DNA from 2 places in the Kribbella sp. NPDC002412 genome. Region 1 is predicted to be linked to the other one. Evidence: riboswitches for the same ligand, from Rfam matches in the RefSeq annotation. Region 1 holds a riboswitch; the other holds the start of a gene.
What was found. Region 1 has a riboswitch for cobalamin ahead of cobN (cobaltochelatase subunit CobN). Riboswitches for the same ligand answer to the same signal wherever they lie in the genome.
Positions count from the first base shown of each region.

Region 2: it holds a riboswitch for cobalamin, as region 1 does, so the genes downstream of both, ACWCOV_RS02265 (ribonucleoside-diphosphate reductase subunit alpha) here and cobN (cobaltochelatase subunit CobN) in region 1, are expected to answer to the same signal.

Region 1 is NZ_JBSFBL010000006.1:174,616-178,017, forward strand. Features, by position in the region: gene cobN (cobaltochelatase subunit CobN) at 1-1,363, opposite strand, end outside; cobalamin riboswitch at 1,400-1,527, opposite strand; gene ACWCOV_RS07335 (DUF3500 domain-containing protein) at 1,631-2,599, opposite strand; gene ACWCOV_RS07340 (histidine phosphatase family protein) at 2,590-3,276, opposite strand; gene ACWCOV_RS07345 (cobalamin biosynthesis protein) at 3,269-3,402, opposite strand, start outside.
Region 2 is NZ_JBSFBL010000002.1:94,463-97,864, forward strand. Features, by position in the region: gene ACWCOV_RS02255 (Fic family protein) at 1-910, shown strand, start outside; partial or broken gene ACWCOV_RS02260 (DinB family protein) at 1,043-1,525, shown strand; cobalamin riboswitch at 1,648-1,803, shown strand; gene ACWCOV_RS02265 (ribonucleoside-diphosphate reductase subunit alpha) at 1,937-3,402, shown strand, end outside.

The DNA.
Region 1 (3,402 bases):
TGACGTACAACTCCCCCGGCGGCGCTCCCCAGGCCTCGGTCATTGCCTCACGCAACGACTCCGGGACCCGGCCGAACCACTGCTGGTACGTCGACAGCGGGACCTTCGCCACCGCGTTCGCCAGCTGTTCGTCGGTCAGCCAGTCGACGTCGTGCCCGCCGGCCGCGATCAGCCGGTGGATCAGCCCGTCGGCGCCGTCCGCGCCCTGCAGCTCACTCAGGTCGAGCCCGCCGAGGTCGTACCCGGCCGCCTCGAGCTGCCCGAGCAGCACGACTGCGGACGCCGGAGTGTCCAGACCGACCGCGTTCCCGATCCGCGCGTGCTTCGTCGGGTACGACGACAACACCAGAGCGAGCCGCTTCTCGGCGACCGGGACGTGCCGGAGCCGGGCATGCGCGACCGCGATCCCGGCCAGCCGGTCGCAACGCTCCGGGTCGGGCGCGTAACGAGCGAGCCCGTCCTCGTCGTACGCCTTGAACGAGAACGGGATCGTGATCAGCCGCCCGTCGAACTCCGGAATGGCCACCTGGGTCGCCGCGTCCAGCGGGCTCACCGCGGCGTCGCTGGCCTCCCACTGCTCGCGCGTCGAGGTCAGCGCGAGGCCCTGGAGCAGCGGGATGTCGAGCGACGCGAGCGCACCGGCGTCCCAGGCGTCGTCCGCGCCGCCTGCGCTCGCGTCCGCCGCGACGGATCCACCGGCGGCGAGCAGAGTGGTGACCAGAACGTCGCACTTGCGCAGCAGCTCGAAGAGGCCGGCGTTCTCGGCGCTGGTCGGATCCAGTCCGCGGAGGGTGCCGCAGTACACAGGTAGCGGCTGCGCGCCCGCGTTCGACACAGCCGCGGCCAGTGCGTCGACGAACGCGGTGTTTCCGGAGATCTCGTGCGCGCGGTAGTAGACGATGCCGACGACCGGCCGCTGGTCCTCGACGAAGGTGCCGCGGACGCCGTACGCCGGGAGTGCCTGCGGTGGGTCGAACTCGTCGCCGGTCAGCAAGATCGTGTCGCGGAGGAAGCCGGCCAGGTTCCGGAGGTTCCCGGCGCCGCCCTCGCGCAGGTAGGCGAGCGCCTCGGTGACCGCACCGGCGGGCACGGTCGACAGCGACATCAGCTCGGCGTCGGGCGCGGCCTCGCCGCTGACCACCACGGCCGGCTTGCCGGACGCGATCACCGCGTCGAGCCCTTCCTCCCAGGCCCGGCGGCCGCCGAGCAGGCGGACGACCACGACCTCGGCGGAGTCAAGCAGCGGGGTGAGCTCGGCCAGGTCGAGCCGGGCGGGGTTCGCGACCTTCCAGCCCGCGTCCGCCTCAGAGGCAGCCAGCAGGTCGGTGTCGGCGGTGGAGAGCAGCAGCAGGTTCGCGGGCACGCGCCACGAGTCCTTCCTCGGGGTGTCCACGCCCCGTCCGGAGGTTCGACGGCGGCAGTTCCTGACTCCCACGCGAGGTGGTCACAGTGGCGGGACCGTCCCGGACTCACACCGGGTTCCTGCTGATGCCGTCGGTTGACGTCGCCGACTCTAGCCGACGGCTTTGAGAGGGCCGGAGCGCCAGGCCATCACAATTGCGCCAGTCGCTCGCCGCTGAGCGTGGAGCCGCCGTTGGGTGGCGGTTGTGATGGTCTGGCGGTCCCCTACTCAGCGGTGCGTGGCGTAGTGGGCGGCGAGGAGGTCGGTGCCCCAGTCGTTGCGGAGGTCGCGCCAGACGGAGTGGATGTGGTTGGCGTTGTCCTGGGTGTTGTCGTACTCGGCGAGGAAGGTCGGGCCGGCGATCGAGTAGTAGTGCCGGTTGCCTACGCCCGGTTCGGTCTTGCCGGCCCAGGCGAAGGTCAGGCGCTCGATGCCGTGGTCGGTGATGTCCTGCCAGGTCTGCAACCCGATCGGCCCGGCGGCGCGGCCGACGTACTGGCCGATCAGGAGGCTGAACACCTGGCGCTGCTCGGCGGTCATCTCGCCGTACGCGAGGCCGCGGTGCAGCAGGGACGCGTCGGCGACCGGGTCGTGCCGGGTGAGGATGTCGTCGGGCGCCTCGTCGGAGACGACGGCGACCGCGCGCTGGCCGGAGTCGAGGGCGTGCAGGAGCTGGAAGCCCAGGTCCTGCTCGGCGGCCAGGAACCGCCGGCCCGCCTGCGGGCCGGACCTCACCTCGGCCGGGTTCGACCCGATGAACTGCGGCGTGAACGCGATCGCGCCGTCGACCAGCGTCACGTGCAGAGCCAGGTGGTGACCGTTCAGCCGCCAGGCCCACGGCTCCGTGTCGGACGGGTCGCCGAGCACGCGGAGGAAGTACCGCTGACCCAGCACGGACCCTTCCCACTCCCCCGTCGGCGGCAGGTCGGGGATCTCGCGCAGGATCACCTCCGCCTCCAGCACGGCCATCGAGTCGGCCACGCCGCGCTCGCTGCAGCCGACCTCGATCAGCCGCTCCGCGAGCCGCTGCTGGGCCGGGTTCAGCTCGGCCAGCGGCAGCCCGGGCCGGTCGCCGGGCAGGTACGTCCAGTCCTTGTGGTCGGGCGTGTCGAACGCTGCCCTGATCTTGTCCAGCTGGGCCGGCGAGAGGCTCGCCAGCAGCTCGAGGACCGCCTCCCGGGTCTGCTCTACAACCATGCCGATCGCTCCCGTTCCGTCGGTTCGTAAGGTGTCCACTGCTCGAACGGCCGGTCCAGCTTGTACCGGAAATCCGGCTGCCGCAGCAGGACGCGTGTTTCGGCGTTGTCCGGGTTGCGCAGCGTCTCGAAGAACCGGACCGACCAGTGGAACCAGCGCATGCAGAACAGCCGCATGGTCAGCCCGTGCGAGACCAGCAGCACGTTCCGCGGCGCGTCCGGCGTCTCGAAGTCGCGGTGCATCGTCTCCAGGAACGTGGACACCCGGTCGTACACGTCGGAGCCGGACTCGCCGTGGGTGAACCGGTAGTAGAAGTGCCCGTACGAGTCCCGGAGCTGCTGCTGCCGCTCGATGTCCGCGGTGTCCTGGAAGTTGGCCCAGTCCTGCTCCCGCAGCCGCGGCTCCTCGCGGACGACCTCCAGCAGGTCGTCGATGCCGAGCGACTCCAGTGTCTGGCAGGCCCGCAGGTACGGCGAGACGTAGACCCGGACCGGTTCGTTGTCGAACAGCTCCCGCAGCCGCTTCCCCGCCTGGATCGCCTGCTCGTGGCCGTGCTGCGTCAGCGGGATGGCGTGGTCGGGGACGCGCTCGAAGATCGTCTTGTCCAGGTTCGCCTCGGACTCGGCGTGCCGGATCAGCGCAATCCGCCGCGGCCGCCGGCTCAGGTCCTTACCCAACGCGTCTCCCCCTCCGCCGGCTCATTCCGGCCAGCATCGCCGCCACTCCCACCGCCGCGACGCCGACGCGCCGCGCGAGGGCAGCCGTACGGCGGACGTCCGCGACCGTCGGCGTGGGTCCGTCTC
Region 2 (3,402 bases), on a different contig from region 1:
GACCTGGGTGACGGAGTCCGTGCACGCCGGTGACAAACTCGAGGTCGAGCACCTGCTCGAAGCCCACCGTCGGCTGATGGCGCACTCGCCGACGCCGGAGGTCGGTGGCGAGGTCAGGTACCTGCAGAACTGGATCGGCGGCCGCTCCCCTGCCGAGGCGTACTACGTCCCGCCGCCGGCGCAGTCGGTCCCCGAGCTCCTCGCCGACCTGATGGCATTCGTCCGCGAGTCCCGCCTGCCGGTGCTGGCGAAGACCGCGATCGCGCACGCACAGTTCGAGACCATCCATCCCTTTGCCGATGGCAACGGACGGACCGGCCGCGCGCTGATCCACCTGATCCTGCGCGCCGAGGGCCTGGTCGAGCGGACAGTCCCGCCGGTGTCGCTGTCGCTCGCGACCCACGCGACGCAGTACATCGAGGCGCTCACCGCCTTCCGGCACGTTGGCAAGCCGACCACCCCGCGGGCCCGCACGGCAGCCAACCAGTGGCTGCTGATGTTCGCCGCAGCGTGTAGCCACGCCACCGCGGAGGCCGCCCGCTTCGAGCGAACGGCGGCCGATCTCAAGAGCGCCTGGCGGGACCGCGCCGCACCTGTGCGGGCCGGCTCGGCCGTGGAGTTGCTGATCGAGACGCTGCCCGCCGCCCCGGTGCTCACCCTCGCGGGCGCGGCGAAACTGATCGACCGGTCGCAACAGGCCGCCAACCAGGCGCTCGCGCGGCTGGTCGAAGCTCGCGTCCTGCGGGAGGTCACCGACGGCCGCCGGAACCGCGTCTACGAGGCTCCCGAACTGATCGACGCCTTCACCTTGCTGGAACGGCGTTTCGCCAGCCCGGCGGCCGATACGCGGATCGAACCGCCTAGCAGACCGGTCCCGTCGAGGCCAGAACCAACACGCAGCGCTCATTGACTTTCCCCTCCCGTTCGGGCAACAATTCGAACACATGTTCGATCCTGCTGCAAAATCCGACCGGGAGCGTGAGGAACCGTGATGCCGGAGCCGTTCGACTGGGACATCCTGTACCGCCCATCGGCGATGGCGATGGTCCGCGGCCAGCTCGGCTTCAGCTGGATGGTGCTGTCCACCCGGCTCGCGGAGCTGACCGACGAGCAGTACTTCTGGCAGCCGAGCGGCGAGGCGCTGACCGTCGTCCGGCGCCACTACGCCGGCCGGTTCCGGTCCCTCGGTTCCGGCGAGTGGGTCGCGCAGTGGCCGGATGAGCCGGACCACCGTGGCCCGCGCACGATCGCGTGGCTGATCGCCCACCTGACCGAGGCGTTCTTCGAGCGCTGGGAGTGGACGTTCGGCGAGCGCAGGCAAGGACGCGCCGACATCACGCTGCACGGCAACGCCCGCGACGCCGTCGCCTGGCTGACGCACTGGGTCGAGACCTGGCGTGACTCGGTCGCCGCGCTGGACGAGGAGCAGGTGATGACGGTCGGCCTCAGCCAGGCGACCGAGCTCGACGCCGCCGAGCCTTTCGGTCACGTCGTGCTGCGTCTCAACCGCGAGCTGATCCACCACGGCTCCGAGATCATGACGCTGCAGGACCTCCACGCGGCGGCGGCTGAGACGCGGGGCGGTGGGGACCACAAGATGTGCGACACGCGGCGTGGCGCTGCCACAAAATGTCGGAGCCGCCACCTAGCATCACTACTGCTGGTGGTTCGGAGGCATCAACACCACAAGATGTGGGTGACTCCGAGGCAACAGGGGAATCCGGTGCGAATCCGGAACTGCCCCGCAACGGTGAGCGGAACCCTTCCGCAAGTCCGAGTACCTGCCACCGGCGCGCGCACCGCCGGTGCGCGCGGTCCGAGACCTCGAGGGCGGGTCGCAGGGCGTGACAGGCGCAGTCCCGGCCGGTGCTGCCTGTCCCGTCATGCTTCCCGCCCGCGAGACGAGGCCCTCCGAACTCGCGTGGAAAGAGCATCTGTGACCGTCACTTCCTCATCACGACCGGGGGCCGACCAGCCGTCGATCGAGCTGACCGTCGTCCGCCGCGACGGCAGCAGTACGGCGTTCGACCAGTCCAAGATCGCGGTCGCCATGACCAAGGCGTTCCTCGCCGTCGAGGGCGCCGACGCGGGCACGACGCATCGGGTCCGGGACCTGGTGACCGACCTGACCGGCCGGGTCGTCGACGCCCTGACCAGTCGTGGCCCCCGCCACCACCAAGCCCGCCGCAGCGTCCAGGTCGAGGACGTCCAGGACCAGGTCGAGCTGGCGCTGATGCGCGCCGGCGAGCACCAGGTCGCCCGCGCCTACGTCCTCTACCGGGAGGAGCGTACCCGCGCTCGCACGCCCGCCGACCCGGCCGGTGTCACCGAGAAGCCGGCCATCACCGTGCGCGCGGCCGACGGCAGCGCGGCGCCACTCGACCTCGACCGGCTGCGTGTGATCGTCGCCGAGGCTGCCGACGGCCTCGACTCGGTCGATCCGCAGTTGATCCTCGACGAGACGCTCGGCTCCTGCTACGACGGCATCGGCCAGCACGAGGTCGAGCTCGCGCTGGTGATGGCCGCCCGGTCGTACGTCGAGACCGAGCCGCAGTACAGCTTCGCCGCCGCCCGCCTGCTGCTCGACCAGATCCGCCGTGAGGCGCTCGGCCGGGTCCACGGTGAGCCACGGCAGGCGAGCCAGGCCGATATGACCACGGCGTACCCGGAGTACTTCCCGGAGTACATCCGGACCGGGATCGAGGCCGGCCAGCTCGACCAGGAGCTCGCGAGCTTCGACCTGACCGCGCTGGCGGCCGCGATCAAGCCCGAGCGTGACCTCGACTTCGCGTTCCTCGGACTGCAGACTCTCTACGACCGCTACCTGCTGCACATCGACAAGGTTCGGTACGAGCTGCCGCAGGCCTTCTTCCTGCGGGTCGCGATGGGGATGGCGCTGCGCGAGGACGACCGGGAGGCGCGGGCGATCCAGTTCTACGAGCTGCTCAGCTCGTTCCGGTTCATGTCGTCCACGCCGACGCTGTTCAACTCCGGCACGACCAGGCCGCAGCTGTCGTCCTGCTTCCTCACCACGGTCGAGGACGACCTGGGCGGCATCTTCACCAAGATCCGCAACAACGCCCTGCTCGCCAAGTACTCCGGCGGCCTCGGCAACGACTGGACCCCGGTCCGCGGCATCGGCGCCAGGATCCGCGGAACCAACGGTGAGTCGCAGGGCGTCGTACCGTTCCTGAAGATCGCCAACGACACCGCCGTCGCGGTCAACCAGGGCGGCAAGCGCAAGGGCGCGGTGTGCGCCTACCTGGAGACCTGGCACATCGACCTCGAGGAGTTCCTCGACCTCCGCAAGAACACCGGCGACGAACGCCGCCGGACCCACGACATGAACACGGCGAACTGGGTGCCCGACCTGTTCATGCAGCGCGTCGAGGCCGACGGCCA